DNA from 4 places in the Shewanella sp. 553 genome. Region 1 is predicted to be linked to each of the others. Evidence: predicted binding sites of a transcription regulator. Region 1 holds the regulator's gene; each other region holds the start of a gene.

What was found. Region 1 encodes LexA, which represses DNA repair genes until DNA is damaged. Its sites were predicted from a motif close to TACTGTATNNNNATACAGTA; they were not measured.
Region 2: recN (DNA repair protein RecN) is a predicted target of LexA. The motif match lies at 3,117-3,136, and genes of this name have one in related genera.
Region 3: AC5YBZ_RS10090 (DNA topoisomerase III) is a predicted target of LexA. The motif match lies at 2,883-2,902, and genes of this name have one in related genera.
Region 4: AC5YBZ_RS08975 (LexA family protein) is a predicted target of LexA. The motif match lies at 3,294-3,313, and genes of this name have one in related genera.

Annotation. Positions count from the first base shown of each region.
Region 1 is NZ_CM181701.1:108,886-114,644, reverse strand. Features, by position in the region: gene AC5YBZ_RS00535 (MFS transporter) at 1-90, opposite strand, end outside; gene AC5YBZ_RS00530 (GNAT family N-acetyltransferase) at 196-651, opposite strand; gene cysQ (3'(2'),5'-bisphosphate nucleotidase CysQ) at 644-1,456, opposite strand; gene nudE (ADP compounds hydrolase NudE) at 1,507-2,052, opposite strand; gene yrfG (GMP/IMP nucleotidase) at 2,149-2,820, shown strand; gene lexA (transcriptional repressor LexA) at 3,170-3,787, shown strand; gene AC5YBZ_RS00505 (cell division inhibitor SulA) at 3,784-4,293, shown strand; partial or broken gene coxB (cytochrome c oxidase subunit II) at 4,691-5,759, shown strand, end outside.
Region 2 is NZ_CM181701.1:1,087,635-1,093,393, forward strand. Features, by position in the region: gene pyrB (aspartate carbamoyltransferase) at 1-897, opposite strand, end outside; gene recN (DNA repair protein RecN) at 1,435-3,096, opposite strand; gene AC5YBZ_RS04885 (AEC family transporter) at 3,214-4,158, opposite strand; gene AC5YBZ_RS04890 (DUF3319 domain-containing protein) at 4,474-4,731, opposite strand; gene AC5YBZ_RS04895 (YjaG family protein) at 4,738-5,334, opposite strand; gene barA (two-component sensor histidine kinase BarA) at 5,327-5,759, opposite strand, start outside.
Region 3 is NZ_CM181701.1:2,236,271-2,242,029, forward strand. Features, by position in the region: gene AC5YBZ_RS10080 (acetolactate synthase 3 large subunit) at 1-172, shown strand, start outside; gene ilvN (acetolactate synthase small subunit) at 172-666, shown strand; gene AC5YBZ_RS10090 (DNA topoisomerase III) at 855-2,858, opposite strand; gene AC5YBZ_RS10095 (methyl-accepting chemotaxis protein) at 3,218-5,335, opposite strand; gene purF (amidophosphoribosyltransferase) at 5,521-5,759, opposite strand, start outside.
Region 4 is NZ_CM181701.1:1,983,888-1,989,646, forward strand. Features, by position in the region: gene AC5YBZ_RS08970 (Y-family DNA polymerase) at 1,597-2,853, opposite strand; gene AC5YBZ_RS08975 (LexA family protein) at 2,866-3,273, opposite strand; gene AC5YBZ_RS08980 (Lon protease family protein) at 3,570-5,759, shown strand, end outside.

The DNA.
Region 1 (5,759 bases):
CAAGAGTAAAACATTTTTATAAATATTATCGTTTAATGCGCCTAAACATTGGGTGACAAAATAGGGCAAAAATCGTTTTGTTAACAGCATATTTGCTCCAGCTTGCCGCGACCTTAGGTTAGCCTAACCATTTAGACGGCAGTAGAGGATTATATAAGCCATTGCCAAGCTGTGGCCGTGCACAATAGACAAGGCTTAGCGCATCAGACACATCACCACCCGTGATGCATCTGGGCCAAAATAGTCAGCTTCTGTTTGCAACTCGACAAACCCCAATGCTAGGTATAAATGACGCGCTGGATTAGCTGGGTCCACAGTGAGCATTACCTGAGTGACCGACGGCGCCAAGTGATTAAGTGCATCGATTATAAAACGTTTGCCGATACCTCGGCCTTGGGCGAGTGTCTCCACGGCGACAGATAATATCCAACCTATATGCCGCAGCTCACTTGGCACCATTAGGATATAGCCAAGAAGACGATTATTGTGATCTATTGCAACACGCAAACCACTTGGCCAACAATCGAAACTCTGACGAAAAAAGAAATCCGGATAACAATGTTCGCCAAACACACGCTGTTCAAGCCGATAAACGCCGGCCAGTTCGCCCTTTTGCGCCGCACGCAGGGTAATATCAACGGGCTTATTCACTGACTAACAACTCATCCCAAGGTAAATGGGTCGAACCGACCACGATAAAATTAGGGTTTTCGAGCGATTCACGTTCGTTATAACTGAGCGGCTGCAGTTCAAGATCCATGATCTGCCCGCCCGCCTCTTCGACAATAATTTGTGCCGCGCCGGTATCCCACTCGCCAGTAGGGCCAATGCGTACATAACAATCGGCGCGCCCTTCGGCGACCAAGCAACTTTTAAGCGCTGCCCCGCCGAGCACCACTAGCTCACAATGTTTAGGCTGGTTCAGTAGCTTTAATACCGACTGCGGATCTTGGCGACGACTGACCGCCAAGCGCAATGAGCGCGAATCATCGAGTGTCAATTGACGACTGGCAATACGCTGCTCGCCTTTACTTGAGCGCTTATAAGCCCCCAGTCCCGCGATGGCATAATAAATCACCTCGGTCATGGGCACATAAACAATCCCCATAATGGGGCGATTATGCTCAACTAACGCGATGATCACCGAAAAGTCGCCGCTGCCAGCAATAAACTCTCCGGTGCCATCTAACGGATCGACCAGCCAATACCTGGGCCAATCGACGCGATCGGATAACGGGATGTCGGCATCTTCTTCAGATAACACAGGAATATCAGGAGTCAGCTGAGTCAGCGCAGCGGTGATAATTTGGTGCGCAGCGAGATCGGCAGACGTCACAGGGGTATTATCCGCCTTAATTTCTTTATCAAAGCTACCTTCAAGGTAAATATCTTTGATGGCCATTCCCGCTTCAACGGCGATGGCGATCACCTGTTCCACACACTCTTCTGGCTTCATCACAACTCCAACAACCTAGACAGGTAATGCATATATCCGAATTGAAATAACTATTTTAGTTTTAAATGCTTCTGGGCTAAAAACAAGGCACTCACACTTCTAGACTCTGAGAAGTCTTCCAATGCCAATAGCCCTGACCACTGTTCAAGCGGCCAAGAAACAACCTCTATTGGCTCGGGCTCATCGCCTTCAAGGCGACTCTCATACAGATCTTCTGCAATATAGATCTGCATCTTGCTGACAAAATAGCTGGGCGCCAGACTTAACTCCATCAAATGGGTTAATTTTTTAGCCCCAAAGCCTATCTCCTCCTGCAGCTCCCGATTAGCGGCTTGCTCAGGCGTCTCTCCCGGATCAACCAGCCCTTTGGGAAAGCCCAGTTCATAGCTGTGGGTTCCTGCGGCGTACTCTCTGCCCAGCAGCAGTTGCTCACCCAACACAGGGACCACCATTACGGCACCACGATTATTACCTTTCATACGTTCATACTGGCGCTCGACCTGATTAGAAAATTTCAGGTGCACTTGTTCAATTTGAAATAACCGACTCTGGGCAACAACTTGTGTATGTAATATCTGTGGCTTTTGGTCCGACATGAATGTCCCTGATAAAATGACGTTTGCATCACAGTTCAATCTTACTATGATGGGCCTAATCCACAACTCTCACGATAGAATTTTTTTACTGACCTTATGTTTCCTTGGGATAAAATCGATACTGTACTGCTTGATATGGATGGCACACTGCTAGATTTACACTTTGATAGCCATTTTTGGCTCAAGCTAGTGCCGCAAACCTTAAGTCACAGCAGAAACATCTCTCTAAATGAAGCTAATGTCTTGGTAGAACAAGCCTACGACCAAGTGGTTGGCACCTTGGATTGGTATTGCCTCGACTACTGGCAGCAACAACTGCAACTGGATATTGTGCAGCTGCAACGCACATTGGCCGACAGGATACAGTTACGCCAAGACAGCATGCCATTTCTACGCGCATTGACTCAAAAGCATAAAACCAGAATATTAGTGACCAATGCCCATCCTCAAAGCCTAGCTCTCAAACTAGAACACACAGAGCTCGCGCAAGGGTTAGACCATATGATCTCCAGCCATGAAACAGGTTTTGCTAAAGAGCACCCTCAATTTTGGTCTAGCTTATTTAACCAATATCAATTGCAACCCAGTCGGTGTTTATTTATCGATGACAGCGAAGCTATCTTACATGCCGCCAAACAAGCTGGAGTTGGGTATTTGCTTGGCATAAGCAATCCTGATAGTAAAAAGCCCCATAAAATATTTACCGACTTTCCCGCAATCCATGATTACCACCACCTGTTAGATGATCTTATCGCCAGTAAGCCATAATAGCTCCTCGCTCAATGACATAAGATAAGGATAAATGCAGGTGCATGGTGCAACCAAACCCTATAGCCTGCTTATTTGTTTCACCGCCCGAACTTGGCACTGAAATCGTCTCAACAGATAAGAGAGCAATCGCGCCACTCAGCGACACTCAATGAATCCTTTCCGTAAAATTAAATTCATAACATTGATTTAAATTAAAAAAGTCAGATTGCAATAAAAATAAATCTGCGACCTTATTTTCAGTTTTAAGCAAATCCCACCACATTGCCGACAAAAATATGCTTAATCCTTGCGCTACTTTAAATACTGTATATACTAACAGTTACTGTATGGAAAGACAGGATCTGTAATGAGACCATTAACCCCTAGACAAGCTGAAATATTAGAATTAATTAAACGCAATATTGCCGATACAGGCATGCCGCCTACCCGAGCTGAAATTGCTCGTCGCCTAGGCTTTAAAAGCGCCAATGCGGCCGAAGAGCACTTAAAAGCCTTAGCCAAAAAAGGCTGCATCGAAATAATGCCTGGGACCTCGCGAGGTATTAAGCTAACTCAAGAAGATGATAGCGAAGATCTTGGTTTACCACTGATTGGACAAGTCGCTGCCGGTGAACCCATTTTGGCCCAAGAACATGTTGAGCAACACTACAAAGTTGACCCAGCGATGTTTCGCCCAAGCGCTGATTTTCTCTTAAGAGTCCGCGGCGATAGCATGAAAAATATTGGTATTCTCGAAGGCGATCTACTTGCGGTGCATAAGGTGGAGCAAGCCAGTAATGGGCAGGTTGTCGTAGCTCGCGTCGAAGATGATGTCACAGTAAAGCGCTTTGAAAAGAAAGGTAATACTGTATATCTTCACGCCGAAAATGAAGAATATTCACCGATAGTCGTCGACCTATCTACCCAAAGCCTTAGCATCGAAGGGCTGGCCGTAGGTGTTATCCGCAACGGAGATTGGCAATGAATAATCTAATGGGTAATGCCCCGCGACATCCCGGCCTTTGGGTCGATATGAATAAGCAACACAAACCAACTCAGCACAGTACCATTGCGACATTATCGAGTCGTACCCAAGGTAAGCATGAGTTGCAAGCGCTAACACCGCAATTAGCAAGATTAAGCCAACAAGGCCAGTGGGTCGTACTGATTAGCCCACCGAATATTGGCTATAAGCAGATGCTCGCCGATGCGGGGGTACGCATGGATAGAATCTTATTAGTGCACACCAAAGATGAAGTTGAAGCACTGTGGGCGATGGAAAAAGCGCTTACTAGTGGTACATCCAGTGCGGTGATCAGTTGGACCCAAGCACTCGATGCTCGCGATTGCCGCCGCTTACAATTGGTCGCCAAAAGTACCCAGGCTCTAGGTGTTGTGATTGAAGATGATAATAGTCACTTACCTGTAACAGCCCTGACAGAGCAAGATCTGGGCTATCAACAAGCATCATTATTTAGTTCACTGCACTAGCATTACAGTTCAAACTTTCCATACTTAAGCCCCGCGAGGGGCTTTTTTGTTGCTGTTTTAAAAAAATTAAAAAAAAGTGATCTTGATCAATATTTAAACAGCGATTAAGTTAGTAATAGATATCAACGATTATTTGTTATATCCGAACAATTTAGTGGTCTGTTTCATTGGCCAACGAGTGTAGATCTCTCACTGCGTCCAATAAAGCGGAAATTAGCCTGATATAGTCAGCCGTAAGTGCAAGCGTGGTAACCACCAGCAATAACAACAGCAATACCACCAGCGCACTGTGAAGTCATCGTTGCTTTTTTGGGAACTGAAAAGTTTGCATAGAGCCGAGACATACTGTGTAACTTTTCTTTGTAGTTGCCTTCGCAATTGACAGAGGAGAAGTCTAGTGAAGCATCTGTGGTATAGCTTGCTCGGGTTATTACTAGCCCCACCCATATTCGCAGCCGATATGCCCCTTAATATGACACCAGGGGTAACTGAGATCAGTGGCAAGGTTTTTAGCCTTCACATGACCATTCTTTATATCTGTTGCGCTATCGGCATCATAGTGTTTGGGGTGATGATCTATTCCATCATTAACCATCGTCGCTCCAAAGGTGCGGTGGCTGCCAATTTTCATGAAAGCACTAAAGTCGAAATCGCTTGGACTATCGTCCCTTTTGTCATCTTGATCCTGATGGCGATCCCTGCCACTAAAACTCTTATCGCCATGGAAGACCCTAGCGATGCGGATATCACCATCAAGGTTACAGGTTCTCAGTGGAAATGGCATTACAGTTATTTTGATCACGATATCGAATACTACAGTTTACTCGCTACCCCAAGAGCACAAATTGAAGGCAGTGAAACGAAGGGCGAAAACTATCTATTAGAAGTCGACAAACCTCTAGTGCTTCCCGTTAATAAAAAAGTGCGTTTCTTGATGACGTCAGATGATGTGATCCATTCTTGGTGGGTGCCAGCCTTTGCGGTAAAAAAAGATGCTAACCCCGGTTTCATCAATGAAGCTTGGACCCGCGTGGATAAACCCGGCACGTACCGCGGCCAATGTGCTGAACTATGCGGTAAGGACCATGGCTTTATGCCCATAGTGGTTGAAGTGTTGTCTGAGGCCGATTTTGCTCTCTGGATCGATGAGCAAAAAAACCAAGCCACAATCGCCGCCGCCGCAACCGAAGCCTCGTTATCGCAAACCTTATCTATGGATGAACTGATGACCCAAGGTGAGCAGATATACATGGCACGCTGCGCCGCCTGCCACCAGCCAAATGGCATGGGACTTCCAGGAGTGTTCCCCGGATTAAAAGCCAGCGCCATTGCCACCGGCCCAGTCACAGCACATATCGATATTGTGGTTAATGGTAAGGCGGGCACCGCAATGCAAGCCTTCGCTGGACAGCTAACACCACAGGAGATAGCGGCTGTGGTGACATATGAGCGTAACGCTTGGGGCA
Region 2 (5,759 bases), 980 kb from region 1:
TGCTTCACGGGCGTAAACCCCGTTTTGCGCTTGCTGGAAGTAATAAGCGTGCTTGGTTTTATCGACATCGACAGTGATTTCGTCAACACGTGGCAATGGATGCAATACCTTTAGGTTGTCGCGTGCGTCCGCTAGCATGGCTGAATTTAGAATATAAGCGGCTTTCATGTGCGCGTACTCTGATTCATCGAAACGCTCTTTTTGAACTCGGGTCATGTACAGTACATCAAGCTCAGGGATCACCTCTTCCATAGTGGCATGCAGGCTGTAACTGATCCCTGCTTGGTCTAACTCTTCACAAATGTAATCTGGCATGGCTAAAATTTCGGGAGCCACAAAGAAGAAGTTAATGTTATTAAACTTAGACAGTGCTTGGGTCAGGGAGTGGACGGTGCGACCATATTTTAGATCGCCAACGAAGGCGATATTTAAGTTATCTAATCGCCCTTGAGTTTCAAAAATAGAGAAGAGATCCAATAAAGTTTGTGTTGGGTGTTGGTTGGCACCGTCACCACCGTTCACAATCGGTACGCCGTTAGAGAACTCTGAGGCCAGACGGGCTGCGCCCTCTTGTGGGTGACGCATTACAAATGCATCGACATAAGATGAGATCACCTGCACTGAGTCTGCTAGTGTCTCGCCTTTTTTGGCCAGCGAGGTGTTGCCACCGTTATCAAAGCCAATCACAGTGCCGCCTAGGCGTTGTACTGCGGTTTCAAAAGAGAGGCGAGTACGTGTTGAGGGTTCAAAAAAACAGCACGCCACGACTTTATTTTTTAATAGTTCTGGATTTGGCTCTGCTTTTAATCTTCCAGCAGTTTCAACGATGAGTTCAAGTTCATTTCGGTTTAATTCCGGAATGGAGATGATATGTTTTTGAAACAACGAGTTCGCCATGGCTTCTCTTCCCTATAAATAGATAACGGATACAAATGGTTTTAAACTTTTTCTGCCACTGACATTCGAGATGAGCATCGAATAGCCTCGGGCAGATAGTCGTTTAAACTTGCCGGCTCTACGCAAAAAGCAGACAAAAAAAAGCCCCCTTAAGCAAGGAGGCTTTTTTTTGAAATCGAAAAACAGAAACATAAAACCAACGCCGCTTCTCGACGATAATGAGTCAAGTTGTGCTTAACTGTCTGGTTCATTGTTGCTCTCTGTTTTGAAAAATTCCGAGGGATTATACGCCCATTTTTTGCGATCGCAAGAGTTTGTATGAACTCGTTATTTTGAAAGCTTGGTGTCGCAGTGAATCAATTAAATGCTGCTTAAGACTTCGGCCGAGTCGTGACTTATATGGTTTTGTTTTTTCTTGCTAGGAGTTATGGAGAGCGCAATTCGCTCATTAAGTACAATGGGATGAGTGAGTTTAAATAGTGAAACACCGATATCAAAAAGCGAAGGTATTTCCTTCGCTTTAGGTGTTGCCAGTCTTTAACCTCTGAGTAGTTCTTTGGCGTTGGCTAGGGTGTTACTGGTAATGGTATCGCCGCCAAGTAAGCGGGCGAGCTCCTCGATGCGTTGGGTTTTATCCAGCGGTACCATAGAGGTCTCGGTTTGTCCGGCTTTACTTTGCTTATTCACAAACATGTGTTGATGACCATTTCCGGCGACTTGGGGCAGGTGGGTTACACATAGCACTTGAGTCGATTCACCCAGTGAGCGTAGCATTTTTCCCACCACAGCAGCAGTTGGCCCCGAGATGCCCACATCCACCTCATCGAAAATAAGCGTTGGTGTGGCGACCTTTTTCGCCGTGATCACCTGAATGCCAAGGCCGATACGTGACAGTTCCCCGCCTGATGCGACTTTCGAGATAGGTTGCAGTGGCTGCCCTGGGTTAGTGGTGACTTGAAACTCGATGGTGTCACAACCGTTGGGCGACATGATCGCTTCGTTAAAGCGGATATCGATAACAAATTTACCCTTAGGCATGCTGAGTTCATGAATCGATTGGGTCACCTGCTTGTCAAGTTCTTTGGCATAACGGCTCCGGCTTTGGCTGAGCTTTTTAGCATGAGCAATGAAGCCTAGCTTGCAGCTTTGCAGCTGCTCAGCGATTTCGTCAAGCTTCTCTTCGTCTGAGTCTAAGCTGCTTAGCTCTTGATTTAAGGCTTGATGGTGCTGATAAAGATCTTTGGCACTTACGTGATGCTTGCGCGCCAACTGCATGATTTTAGAGAGGCGCTGTTCAAGGTAAGCAAAGTGATCTGGGTCGAGCTCTAATCCATCGAGGTAGCGTTGCAGCTCGCTGCTGCTCTCTTGCACTTGGATTAAGGCGTCATTGAGCATATTGCCAATGCTGTTAAGGGCGGTGTCATAGCCCTCAAGCTCTTGAGCTTGATCTATGGCTAAGTTGAGCACCGATTCTACCGCACCTTGCTCGTTGTCTTGCAATAGGAAGAGGGTGTGTTGGCAGGCTTGCACTAAGGCGGTGCCGTTAGCGAGTTTTTTATGCTCGGCTTCTATCTCGTCAAATTCGTGCTCGCCTAAATCAAAGTCATTAAGCTCCTCAACTTGGTATTGCAGCAGTTGCTTACGGGCGATGCGCTCATGTTGCGACTGTTGTAGCTGTTTAAGCTCTTTTTCAATCAGTTTGTAGCGTTGATAGCTCGCACTGACGCTGTCGAGCAGCATGCGGTGGTTAGCATAGCTGTCGAGCAGTGTCAGTTGATGCTCGCTCTTTAACATGGCGTGATGGGCGTGTTGTCCGTGGATGCCGATCAGTAATTGTCCAAGTGCGCGAAGTTGACTAAGCGGTACTGGATTGCCATTAATGTAGGCGCGTGAGCGGCCGTCACTGTTGATGGTGCGCCTGAGTATGCATTCATCATCAAGATCAAGGTCGTTATCTTCGAGCCAGCGCTTTGCCAAGGGAATATCGAGCAGAGAAAAGCGGGCGCTGACCTCGGCTTTATCTGCGCCGGGTCTAACGGTACTGGCTTCGGCGCGATTACCCAGACACAGGCCTAGGGCGTCGATAGCGATAGATTTTCCGGCACCGGTTTCACCTGTGATACTGGTCATACCGGCTTTGAAGTCGAGCTCTAAAAAACGAACAATGGCAAAGTTATTGATGCTGAGCTGGCAAAGCATAATGACATCCTTTTACAAAGTACTGTATTAATGCACAGTATATACTGATTTTTTATACAGTAAATACCTGTGTGCTTTTTGTTCGCGAATTTTGTTGAATTTAAGGTTATGGCAGCGCTACAGCAAATGGTCAAGTAGTGGCAGTACCGCAAAGCTCAGTACTATCCCTAGGCTGATATTTTGCGCGCTGACGGTGGCATTAGTTTGAAAGCGGTGCGCCAACAGGTAGACGCTAGCTGCGGTGGGCAGCGCCGCGAGGAGTACCGCCATCTTAAGCAGTGGGCCGTTAACGCCAAAGGCTTTACACAGTAGGTAGGCAAGCAGAGGTTGTAATAGTAATTTTAATAGGTTGAGCAGGGTGAGTTCGGCGCCGGTAGAAAGCTTGCGCGGGGCGTTGCGGCCCTGCTGTTGGTTGGCTTTGCACAACACCATGCCAATGGCAAACAGGGCGCAGGGGCTAGAGGTCATGCCAAATTGGCGGATGATGCCGCTAATAGGGGCATAAAGGGTAATATTGGCCGCTGAAATGGCGACACCAATTAAGCTGCCGATGATGATAGGGTTTTGCAGTAATGCCAAGCTTACAGTCTTAAGGGCGTTATCGGTTTTCCCTTGATACAGCGCGAGTTGGGCCAATACGATAGCAAATACGGTCACCGAGAGTAGGCTAGCAATAGCGGCGGCGGCCAGTGCCAACTGGTTGTTGGGGTACAACATCATCATTAACGGGATCCCGATAAACGAGGTGTTGCCAAAGGTGGTGTTAAGCGCTCGAATCGCCGCGAGATCGCGCTTTTTATCGCGCCACAGCGATATCCCCATGGTCAATAAATAGATAATGGTCATCGCTAAGCTATAACCGGCAATAAAGCCCCAATCGGTGATCTGTTCAATTGGGGTTTCGGCTAACACAATCAGCATGATAGCCGGAAAGGCGATGTAATAGACGTACTGGTTGAGTACGTTATCTGTCTCTTGGGGCAAAATCCGAGCTTTTTGGGCTATGAAGCCAGATAGCATGATGCCGAAGACGATAAACAGAGGTGATAAGATAGGTAGCATACGACAAATTTATCCATAAATTGTGCTGGTGGTAAAACTAAGGAGCTTTCCCTCTCAGGCTGTTTTTATCCGTTAGATTGTGACATGGGCTGGCTCAGTTTACGCCGTTATCTCTCTTTGGTGTCTCAGTGCCAGTGTTTCAGTACTAGGGCTCAGCATCATAATGATTAAACCCAAATATACCCCAAAGATAAGCCGACCCTAGCATGTTTACGTCGGTGCCCGCTATTGAGCTAAGGTCTAATGCGAATTAACGTAAAGCCACTTGACTGCATATGGTGCCGTTAATGGGCAATATTAACTTAACTAACTGGGCTAATTGCGTTTATTGGAGCGGCGGATATCAGGTGACTGAGAAGGGCTTTTAGTTGAGCGAGATAGTGGGCTTGCTTCTGTCTTTGCCGCGTGGGCGTTGACCGCTGGCAGCACGCCCAGTTCTTGATAGAAGTGTATCTGACGCCGTAATTCAAATAAGGAGCCACTGCGGCGTTGCTCCCCTATGGTGAGTATCCAAGAGTCGGTTAAGCCATCGCGGTTGGTTAATAGATAACCTTGGTAGATGAGCTTCTTCATCTGCAGTTAAGCGACTGAAATGCCGATGTTAGATACGCCTGCTTCGATAATTTCTTTACGGTGTCTGACAAAGTCGGCGCTGATTTTAGGGTTTTGCTCGATGAGATCGAGTAATGATGCCTGCAGCTCTTTTTCTTCAACCATTACGGGGTGGTTGAAAATAAAGTCATCTAAAGTGGCTTCATCCATCTCATCTTCGATAGTGGCTTCAATATAATTGGCGACCGTGCTCGAAGAGAGTTTGCTGATGTTGATGATATCGTCTTCCACCTTACTTTGCAGTGCGCTCAATAGTGAGGTTAATGCCACTGCGGCGTCCATAGCGGGATAGACACCGTAGGCGTCAAAGTCACTTGGCTCTGGGGTATTGAGATCGAGTCGCTCAAGATAGATGTCGATGTTGAGTTTCAGCTTTTTATCATACATTGACTGCCATAACAGGTTTAGCACTGTGTCTAATACCTGTGGATCGCCAAATTCACACACTTCACTAAATAGCTGGTAGTTGGGATACATGCGCTGGCACAGCGCGATAGCAAACAATTTTTTTTGCTCAAGCTCTAATGCTTTTAATCGTTTGAAGAACCCTGGTTTATTACTCATCGATCACATCCATAGATAACTGGGATATTACTTGGTTAGTGGCAGATTCTACCTTAGAAAGCTCATCAAGTAACTCTAGTATTTCAGGTTCTACCTCTTCGACGCTAGCGCCATTTTTAAGTGATGATTCAATTTCTTTACATAAGCGTTGGGTAGTGGGTACGCCGCAGTAGCAGCTGGCGCCATGGAGTTTATGCACATGGGCTAGCATCGCTTTGGCATCGAGGGTATCAAGCGCCAAGGTAAGTTGATTACGGGTTTCTGGCAGCGAGTCTAACAACATCTGTAACATCTCTAGTGCCAAGTCGGCTTTTTGATTCGCCTGAGTTAAACACAGTTCCCAATTGAGTGTCTGCTGTTCAAAGTGGGTAAACTTGGGGCGCACCTTCCAACTGTTAATGACCTCTTTGAGTGCTGCCTCGTCG
Region 3 (5,759 bases), 1.9 Mb from region 1:
GACCATTAGCGATCCTGCAGAGTTAGAGGCTGGCCTAGAAAAGGCACTGGCGATGAAAGATAAACTGGTCTTCGTTGATATTAGTGTCGATGAAACTGAGCATGTTTACCCTATGCTTATTCGCGGCGGGGCGATGAATGAAATGTGGTTAAGCAAAACGGAGAAAAGCTAATGCGTCGTATTATTTCTGTGTTACTTGAAAACCAACCCGGCGCATTATCTCGTGTAGTCGGCTTGTTCTCCCAGCGTGGCTACAATATTGAGAGTTTAACCGTTGCACCGACTGATGATGTGACCCTATCGCGTTTAAACATCACAGTGGTGGCCGACGCCGCGGTGTTAGAACAGATAGAAAAGCAGCTGCATAAACTTATCGACATCTTAAAGGTCGCTAATATCACCGAGTCCAGCCATATCGAACGCGAACTGGCGTTAGTGAAAGTTAAAGCCAAAGGCGCTGGACGCGCCGAGGTGAAGCGCACTGCCGATATTTTTCGGGGTCAGATAGTCGATGTCACCGCCGAGCTTTACACCATACAGATGACCGGCACCACAGAAAAACTTGACGCCTTTATCAGTGCTATCGGTGAAGTCACCAAAGTGATTGAAGTCTCTCGCTCTGGGGTCGTTGGTTTGTGCCGCGGCGAAAAGTCGATGCGAGCCTAAACAGCTTCTGTCGAAAGGCTAAGTAAGATCTCTCACAAAACAACGCCAGCAATCTCCAGCTGGCGTTTTATTATCTTGTTTGCATGTAGTCTTTTATATACATAAATTCAGCTGAGCCACTAGGTTAAGACAACACAGCCACAAAGACAAAGTGGGCTGTAGAGCGGGTTATTATCTCAAACTCAATGTTAACTTTTACCTTGTGGCTTCACCTTGTTACGACTGCTGCGCCCACTTGATTTTTTACCGGCCAAGGTGCTGGCTTTAGCTGAACTTGCCTTACCACGGCGCTTGTTAAACTGGCCACTCGGGGCTTTAACCCCTTGCAATGATGCGGGTAATTGAGCACCAGCTTGGGCAATTAACTGCTTGAGCGAGTCGACTAATGGCGTCATAAAACTCTGATACTTTGCCTCTTTACGACAAATGGCATCGAGGTGACTTTCCCATAAGGCCGTCATATCGGGCGAAGTGGCTGAGTCTGGCAAACTGTTTATCAGCCCTTTACCGACCTCGGTCGCGACAATCGATTTACCTTGGCGTTGTAAAAATCCACGTTTAAACAGCAACTCAATAATGCCTGCGCGGGTCGCCTCTGTGCCTAAGCCATCGGTATCTTTTAAGATTTTACGGATCTCAGGGTCGGTCACATAGCGATTAATGCCGGTCATCGCCGCCAGCAGGGTTGCATCCGAAAACGCTTTCGGCGCTTGGGTGTTTTTCTCGACTAACTCCGCCAGCCCCGAACGTAGCGTTTGCCCCTTAATCAAAGGTGGCAACTGCTGCAACGTATCGGCCTCATCCTGCGGTGCCGCTTTGCTTGACGATGCTGCGGGAAACAGTTGTTTCCAGCCAAGTGCACGGTCTTGCTTGGCTTTAGTGGTGAAGCGTCCCTTAACAATCTCCACTTCAACCTGAGTTTCATGATACCGATAAGGTGGATAAAACTGGGCTAAATATTGCCTCGCCACATGCAGATAAATTTGTTGCTCAGCCTGATTCAAACTGCCTAAGTTAGCGCATTTTTCTGTTGGCACAATCGCGTGGTGCGCATCAACCTTGCTGTCATTCCACGCCTTCGATTTTATCTTTGGATCAGGCGATTCAATGCCTTGGACTAACTCAGGTGCGCCGCCAATGATGGCTTTAATCACACTGGGCGCCAACGCCAACTGCTCTTTAGGTAAATAGCGACTGTCTGAGCGCGGATAAGTGATCAGCTTATGGCGTTCATACAGCGACTGGCAAGTATCGAGCACCGTCTTTGCACTCATACCAAAGCGTTTAGCCGCATCAATTTGCAGTGATGACAAGCTATAAGGTAGCGGCTGATGTTGTTGTTTATCTTTACTGTTAAGCCCAGTAACCACGGCAGTTTGATGGCTGATACGGCTGATCACATTTTGGGCTAAGCCTTTAGATAGCACACGCCCTTCATCATCCATGTAGGGCAAGCAGGCTTCACTGGGTTGCCATTTGGCTTTAAAGCTTTGATCTTTGTCTGTGGTTAAATGAGCCAATACCTCATAAAACGGTTTACTGACAAATTGCGCTATCTCGGCATCGCGGCGAACCACTAACCCAAGCAGTGGGGTTTGTACTCGGCCAACCGACAACACGCCTTGATAGCCCACTTTGCGCCCTTGAAGGGTATAAGCTCGGGTCATGTTCATGCCATAGAGCCAGTCGGCGCGTGAACGCGCTAAGGCTGAGGTAGACAGCGGAATAAACTCGCGATTACTGCGCAACTGACCTAAAGCGCGTTTAACCGCTTGTGGATTAAGATCGCTCACTAATAATCGCATGGTCTGATTAAGCTTATCGCCTTTGACCCCAAGATGCGCAATCACCTCATCCACCAGCAACTGCCCTTCACGGTCTGGATCCCCTGCGTTGACTAACTGAGATGCTTGTTTTACCAGGCCACGCAGCACGGTTAATTGGCTGCGCGTTTTCGGCTTAGGTTTCATTTTCCATTGGCTAGGAATAATAGGTAAGTGTTCAAACTTCCATGATTTATATGCACTGTCATAGGTATCGGGCTCCGCTTGTTCAAGCAAGTGGCCGATACACCAAGAGACACAATCCCCGTTAGCCGCGGTAATGAAACCGTCGCCTTTTTTTAGCGGTTTTGGTAATACATCAGCAATGGCTCTGCCAAGGCTGGGTTTCTCGGCGATATATAAAATCATAGCACTCAGTTAGCCAGGATAAACAACTGTATAAATTAACAGTAACTTTAACCTAAGTCAGATCAGGCTGCAAATGTAAAACAGGATAAAGTTGCACTGAGGAGTCAGCCTATGACCCAAAGATACGAATTAAGTTCAGCGGATATGGCGATAAGGTGTAGGGCGATTTAAGATCAAGTACAATAGAGGAGAAGAAGCTAGTGCCAATGCAGCTGACTGGCTTTGTCGGGTAAAAGAGCCATGACAAACTAACAAATATAGTGCTGTAGCGTGATGTAAGTATCATTAGCCTTAATGGCCTAACCGTAAGCACAATGCTCACGGTTAGGCAGGTATACAGCGTGAACCTTATGTGGTGATTAGGTTTTGAGCTTACCTAATTGTTGATGCTGCTGCGTCACCAGTTCGGCTAAGCTAACACTACTTTGCTGCGCCTCATCGGCAAGTCGTGCCAATTCGGCTGCGGAATCAGAAATACCTGTAATGTTGCGATTAACCTCTTCCGTCACCGCGCTTTGCTCCTCTGCTGCTGTTGCAATATGAGTCACTTGGCTCGACACCTCCTCAATTTGACCAACGATGGTATTGAGCGAGGTTAAAGCGGACTCAGTTTGCTCAACGGCGCGCTGCGCCCCCTCCACACCTTGATCGATAATATGCGAAGCACTTTTAACTTCTTGCTGCAGCGAATCGATCAATTTACCAATTTCATCGGTTGAGGTCTGGGTTTTTGACGCCAGTGCTCGCACTTCATCAGCCACCACAGCAAAACCTCGACCTTGTTCACCCGCTCGCGCCGCTTCAATCGCCGCATTTAATGCCAGTAAATTTGTCTGTTCAGCAATCGCGCTAATCACCTCCAAGATCTTACTGATATTGGTACTACTCTCTGCCACTTTACTCACTGCTTCCTTCGCTAATAAGGACTCATGAGACATGGTCGTCACATAATTCATCGCTTGACTAAGGCTGTCTTCACCCGCTTTAGCATTGGCATTCATCGCCTCAGTTTCCATCGCGGTTTGCTCTGAGGCTTTAGCCACCTCAAGGGCGGTTGCGCTCATTTCATTGACCGCGGTGACAACACTTTCAATTTCGCTATATTGACGATTAACACTCTCACGGGTTTGCTGGGCAATATTGGCAGTAGTTTGGCTCTCATCTTGTGAGCGTTCAGCCAGTACTTTCATCTCGCCAATGAGTAAGCGCAATTTAGTGATAAAACTGTTAATGCCGCCCCCTAGCGCAATCAATTCGGCGTGAGATTCCACATTGATGGTTTGGGTTAAATCACCTTCAGCACTGGCTAAGTTCTCGACTCGAGTTTGGATCACTTTAAGAGGCGCGATAATGTTGCGAATAACAAGGCTAATGGTTACCACCGCAATCACAGACACAATACTGCCAATGATCAACAACAAACTACCAAGCGATGAAGCCATTTCGGTCATCGCCTTATCCATTGCGATGGCTTCTTTAAACACATCTTGTTTTGCTACTTCAATCAATAGCTCCCATTGTACATCGGCCAACGGAATACTAATGGGGTAGGCAACAACAATATTATCACCCACATCTAAATAGCCACCATTACGGTGTAAAGACAGATATTGCTTAGCTAACGCGCTATCGATAGATTCTGCTAATGGACGCGCTTTTTTACTGTAATGACTCGCTGCAACCACTAGGCCCTTAGCACTAACTAGAGTGACCTTGGCGTTGCCGTTATATAACTTTTGCGATAGTTCATCGATCATCGTTTGGAAGATAGGTAAGTTTACATCGGCACCTACCACCCCTTTAAACTGCCCCGCCACTACGACTGGTGAGATAAGCGATGTCATTAACTCATTTTTACCTGGGCTGATCTCATAGAGATATGGCTCCATTAGACATGGCTTTTTGGTATCACGGGCACACAGATACCATTCAGCCTCTCTGAGACCAAATTCATTTAATGTCTCAACATACTTTTCTTCGGCGTCAGTCACTGCTGAGTGTTCGATACTGCCATTATCGGTGCGAGTATAATAGATCTCCATGCTACCCGCGTTAGGTACACTATGACTGGCACCATAAAAAAATTCGCTGTCTTTAGTATCGTAACCATTGGGTTCAAACTGGGCATACAAAGAGGACAATTGACTATTTTTTTGTAAAGAGCCCATGATAGTCATTTCGACACTGTCACGGCTTAATGGGCTTTGTACTGATGTTTGTTCAAGCAAGCCTGACAAAGCATAAGGCACACGATAAGCCTCGTTAATAAAAGCGGCCACTCGCTCACCATACTCACCGGCTCTTGCCGTCAGTTTATAGCGAGTTTCTTTCTTAATCGACTCTTGAACTTGCTCCGCTAACACGGCATTTTTATCACTTAACGACCACCAAAGACTCAGTGATAGTATCGCCACAATAATTAAAAACAGGGCTGAGGTGATCCACAACAATTTAGTACTTATGGATAATTGCTTCATTCAGTGCTCCTAGGCAAAGCAGATATTTCATTAAATAAGAGGCATTAGGCTATTGATTAAAAATAGCACTGCAGCGATAAACGATCATAAAGATCAGTAATTTCTCATCCAATGAGAAAAAACCGACTTACAAAGAAATCGGTTTTTGATGACACAGCCAAAGAGCAATATATTACAGGCTCATATTAAGGGTGACATACATTATGCAGCTCGAGATTTGTTCCTATATCTTTGATACGATTTGCTTTTGCATCATCATTTCGCAGTTGAGTCAGATGATCTAAATAAGCTTGGTCGACATCATTAGTAATATAATGCCCATCAAAGACTGAGGTTTCGAAACGTTTAATATCGGGGTTTTGTTGACGTACGGCTTCAACTAAATCATCGAGATCTTGGAAAATCATACCATCGGCACCAATCA
Region 4 (5,759 bases), 1.9 Mb from region 1:
TATAAAATAAACATGACCTTACTTTTTCGATTCAGTTTGAGGATCTTATTGTTCCACACAGAGTAATGAATAACTATTTGAGCGGGCAGGGTATTACCCACTTAAATGACATCCACGCAAATATTCTTGTAGAGTTACATATTGTTTATACGTAAACCTTCTCATTACGGCTAAAAATGTTGATTCAATAAAAATTAATAAAACAAATCTGCTTAAACTCATAGCGGTAAACATTTTCTGTACTGTTCATCACCTTTAATTCATTTACTTGAATCTGCTATGCATCTGAACTTGATGCTTATTATAAGAAAAGTTTACACCATATTTAACCAATATTTTAATGCCGATAATGATACTTATCGGCATTAAAGGTCAATGTGAAAAGGGGTTGTGTTCACAACTATTATTCCGTTATTCCGTGACTTTCTCAACCTATTTTGTAGGCTTTAATTATTAACATTAGTGTCATCATTAATAAAATACATTACCGATCATCTTTAATGTTAGCTTGTAAGGCATCAACCTGAAAAGTATGAAATAGTGGTTATCACTACATCAGTGAAACCTTGTAATTGATTCAACGGTCACACTTTAAATCGTAAGGTAAGCTTATTTATGGCTTATTTTAATGCTTTCTAAACTCAGCTTATTTGCGTGTCATAGTCAAACGATAACTCTCATTAATCGCTCAACACTGTGAGTGTTAACGTCATTGACTAGCTATATCGGTATAAAAAGGTTTAATAGCTTAAAATTCAGGCGGCGCTACGCGCATAAAACAAATCAATGCGGGTCTACCTAGGCTAGATTTCACGTAGCGACGCGTTGAAAATGTGTCCTGGCACTCAGTTGAGTGCCAACCGATTAACGTTCACTACAGTGTTGAGGGCAACAAATGCTGTTAAACGAAATTGATTAGAGGTGCTTTAGGCATTGCATACGTTCATAACTAGTCTGCGGTATTCAACAAATGTGACCTCAGCGGATAACTACCGAGCAGTGATTCAGTTAATGATTCATGGTACCAGACGATTATCAGTAGCATTGATCTATCTAAATGGGTCTATCTAAACGCTCAATACTCAATACTCAATGTTACGTTGCTTGACAGTCTAAAGCGATAAAAAGCAGTTTCATTCTAGGACGTTATAGGACGCTACGATAATTATGTCTGGACGATGTTGATGTACATAAAAGCGCTAGCTATCGACCCATGATTCAAGGCATTGGTAATTAATCACCTTAATTGGAATGAGAGGAGTCTGAAATTGAGTGAAGCTTTCCACATCCGCACACCTCATTTAACATAATATACATTGTGCGCAGCTATGTGTGTGAGGATATAGAAGTGCCACTAATGATACTTATCGGCATTGGCGCGTCATTTCTCCTGCGCTCGTCGGCATTGCTTGTCATGCCTTAACGATGTCTAGATGGTTCGTCTGCTGTGACAATTTTCTGATAATTAGTCCAAAACATTTAAACTCAAGGCTGCCAAAGTTATTGACGGGGAAATTTAAACTATCGACTGGATACTCAATGGTTGGATATATATTTCGACACTACGGATGTCCGTAGTCATATTGCTAGAATATATCAACATTTTATCTGCGGTACTGAGTGCCATTTGGTGGTGTATTGTGGTGTGAGTAAGTCACGGCGCATTATCCATTTGGGTTGAATACCTTGAGCGGCAAGAAATACTGCATCGGTTCCATAACGTTGATTAATACCATCTAAGGTTTGCATGAGGGGTAAATTGGCTTTTGAGACAGTAAATAAATCGAGCTGACAGTATTTGTCACTGGTTAAATCAAGCAACCCTATGCCAATTTTGTAATACCGCACCCCTTCCCTAAATAACTTATGTGCCGCTTGGGTCATGGCTTTGGTTAGCTCAACGCTGCAATTGGTGGCACAAGGCAACTCGACTAAGGTTTTAAATCCTGTGGGTTGGTCGTCATAGGGAGAGTTATAAGCAAATAGCAGCATGGTTTGACAACATAAGCCTTGCTTACGCGCTTTTGCTGCAGCAATGGCAACATGTTTACTTAAGGCTTGTAATAACGATGGCTTATCGCAAATGCGTTGCCCCATACTTCTGGTGGAGAAGATCTGCTGCTTATCGGCTCGCGCCTTATCCCACACTTTACATACCTGGCCGTTGAGTTCTCGCACGGTGCGCTCAACCTCGATACCAAATTGTTTACGGGCGGCACCTGGTGGCATAGTGGCAAGTTCGTATGCGGTGGTTATTTTCATTAATTGCAGCCGTTTACTTAGCCGCCGTCCAATTCCCCATACATCACTCACTGCCAATTGCGTTAAAATGGCCACCCGTTCCTGCTCGCTATCGATAACACAAACTCCTTGATAGCCTTCAATTTTCTTTGCGGCATGATTAGCGATTTTCGCCAATGTCATGGTTTCGCCCATACCAACACAAACCGGTAAACGGGTTTCTTTCCAAACGGTACGGCGGATGAGTTGGCCTTGGGTTCGTAGGCATGGAATTGCCGGATAACTCTTTTTAAAGGAGAGAAATGATTCATCAATCGAATACACATGCTGCTCAGGAGCAAAACGGCCAATGATATTCATCATTTTATTGGATAAATCAGCATACAACTCATAGTTGGACGAGCAGGCAATGACCCCACGCTGATCACACAAGGATTTCACTTTAAAATAAGGCACAAATTTTTGAATGCCGGCTTCTTGTGCCTGTCGATTTGCGGCAACAATACACCCATCGTTATTACTTAATACGACGATAGGTTTACCGCGCCAATCGGGACGAAAAACTTGCTCGGCACTGCAATAAAATGCGTTGGCATCGATTAAGGCAAACATAAAAACACCACCTTAATGATCCACCAGTAGTGGGCTTTGACGGTGACAGCGAATCGATCGAGTGACAACGCCTTCGATATTAAAAATATCGTGGTCGTGAATGCTAAGAGGTTGATAGTGTTGGTTAGATGACAGTAATAAACGTCGCTGGGTGTCGATGATTTTACAGACAAACTCACCATTAAAGTTGGCCACTATGACATCGCCACTGCGGGCGCATTCATGGCGGTCAACAATAATCACATCACCATCAAAAATGCCGACGCCTTGCATTGAATCCCCCTGTGCCAACCCGATGAAAGTCGCGTTGGGATGTACTACCAGTAGTTCATCTAAACTTAAGCCTAATTGGCAATACTCAGCCGCAGGGCTTTCGAATCCAGTAATACCAGCACTGGCTGGAAAAGGAATAACGCGCATAGATAAGACCCAATAAAATACGCTGTATATAAACACAGTTATTTTAGCAGCCAGGTACAAAGGCGCAAGTTTATTTATCAGCGGGGTTAAGTTTGACAACGAGTAATGTCATTCAGCAGGCTAATAAGTTATGCATGAGTTGTGTGTGGCGTGAAGATGACACTATTTTTAGTATGAAAAATAATCAAACAAACCAATTTGTTAATAATATGGCCTTAATTGAGTAAATGACTGCTGTCATTTGTGTGACCGCTGTTTACACTGAAGTTAATATTTTCATATGAGATAGTTAGCGTATGCCAATCTCCCCTCTTACCAGTGCCAAACTTTACCTACCATCCCTGCTAAGCAGTTTAGATGCCAAAGTAAAATCGACTAAAAGCCTTAACCCGTTAGATAAAATCGTTGGCCAAGAGCGGGCCCAAAGTGCCGTTGAGTTTGCCATGTCGATGCAGGACAAAGGCTACAATATTTACGCCATCGGCCGTAATGGTTTGGGTAAGCGGACGATGGTAATGCGCTATTTAGACCGCTATGATCCTGGTTTGCATCATCCGCTTTATGACTGGTGTTATGTGGTTAATTTTGCTGATGCTCGCACACCCAAGGTGCTGCAACTGCCTCAGGGTAAAGGCGCCCAATTTAAAAAAGATATTGAAGAGTTGATGAAACGGCTTGTCAAAGCCCTACCCTTGGCATTCGATAACGAGATTTACTATACCCGGGCAGACAAATTAAAAGCACAGCTTGCCAGTAAACAAGAAGCGGCATTAAATAAGATCACTAAAGAGGCCGCGGCTAAACACATCAGCCTAAGTATTACCGCTCAGGGCGGCTATGAATTACTCGCCATGAATGGTGATGAGCCCCACTCTGAAGCCACATTTGCGGCATTAAGTCATAAACAGCAACAGACGCTTGAAAATAACATCAGTGAAATAGAATCAAAACTGCGTGAAGTGGTGCGTAAATTTACTGCTTGGGAAGAGCGTTATAGCGATCAACAACAAAAGCATGACGAACAAGTGGCCCAAGATGTCTTAGTGCATTTAATGGACCCGTTAAAGCTAAGCTATGCTGACTATCCCGTGATTAAAACCCACCTGCATGATATGCATAAGGATATTATCGATAATCTGGATATTTTCTTAGAGCAAAATGAAGAACAGGTTGCGCTTGCTTATGCGTCGATGCAGAAAAAAATGCCCCGCCGATATCAAGTGAATGTATTGGTTAATCAAGCCGATAAAACCATGCCTATCGTGGTGGAAGAGAGCCCTAATTATCATAATATTTTTGGTTACATCGAAAATGCGACCTTTAAAGGCACTATTTTTTCTGATTTCTCTTTGATCCGCCCAGGCAGTCTACATCGCGCCAATGGCGGGGTGTTGATGATCGATGCCATCAAGGTATTAGAGCAGCCCTATGTGTGGGATGGATTAAAGCGCGCACTGCGGTCACGCCAGTTAAGCTTAAGCTCGCTCGAACGAGAGGTAACCTTGTCGGGGACCATTTCGCTGGATCCCGAGCCAGTGCCGCTTAATGTCAAAATTATCCTCTTTGGCGATTATCAAACCTACCAGTTATTACAACATTACGATCCTGAGTTTAAAGAGCTATTTAGAGTGACCGCCGATTTTGAAGACGAAATGCCTCGCACCGCACAATCTGAGGCGCTTTACGCCCAATTTATCTCCAGTATTGTCAGTGGTAATAAGATGCTGCATTGCGATCGAGGGGCTATAAAACGGGTTATTGAGTTTAGTGCGCGTCAGGCCGACTCAAAGTATAAATTATCCCTACATTCAGCCGACATTGCTAACCTATTACGTGAAGCTAATTACGTGGCAAAATCCAGCAACGCTAATATGATAAGGGTGAGCCATGTAGAGCAAGCTCTTTATAATCATGAGCTTAGAGTGTGCCGTTTAAAAGATAATGTGATGCAAAGTTTTGTCGATGGCACCACTCTAATCGACACGGCTAATAAGGTTGTCGGTCAGATAAATGCGTTATCGGTTATTGCCACCTCGGATCATCAATTTGGGGTGCCTAATCGTATAACGGCCACCACAGCTTATGGTGAAGGTGCGGTATTTGATATTGAACGCAAGGTGGATCTTGGTGGCAGTATTCACTCAAAAGGGGTGATGATCTTAACCGCATACTTGGCAACCTTGTTTGGCCAAACCGATAAAATCCCCCTGTCGACTCACCTCACCTTCGAGCAAAATTACGGTGGCGTCGATGGCGACAGCGCATCGATGGCCGAGTTATGTGCTATTTTATCGGCGTTTTCGGCCCTGCCATTAAGACAAGATATTGCGATAACAGGCTCGATGAATCAATTTGGCCATGCTCAGCCTATCGGTGGCGTCAATGAAAAAATCGAAGGCTTCTTTGATGTTTGTACCATAAAAGGACGCAGCGATAGCCAAGGGGTGATTATTCCACAGGCCAACGTACAAAATTTAATGTTACGC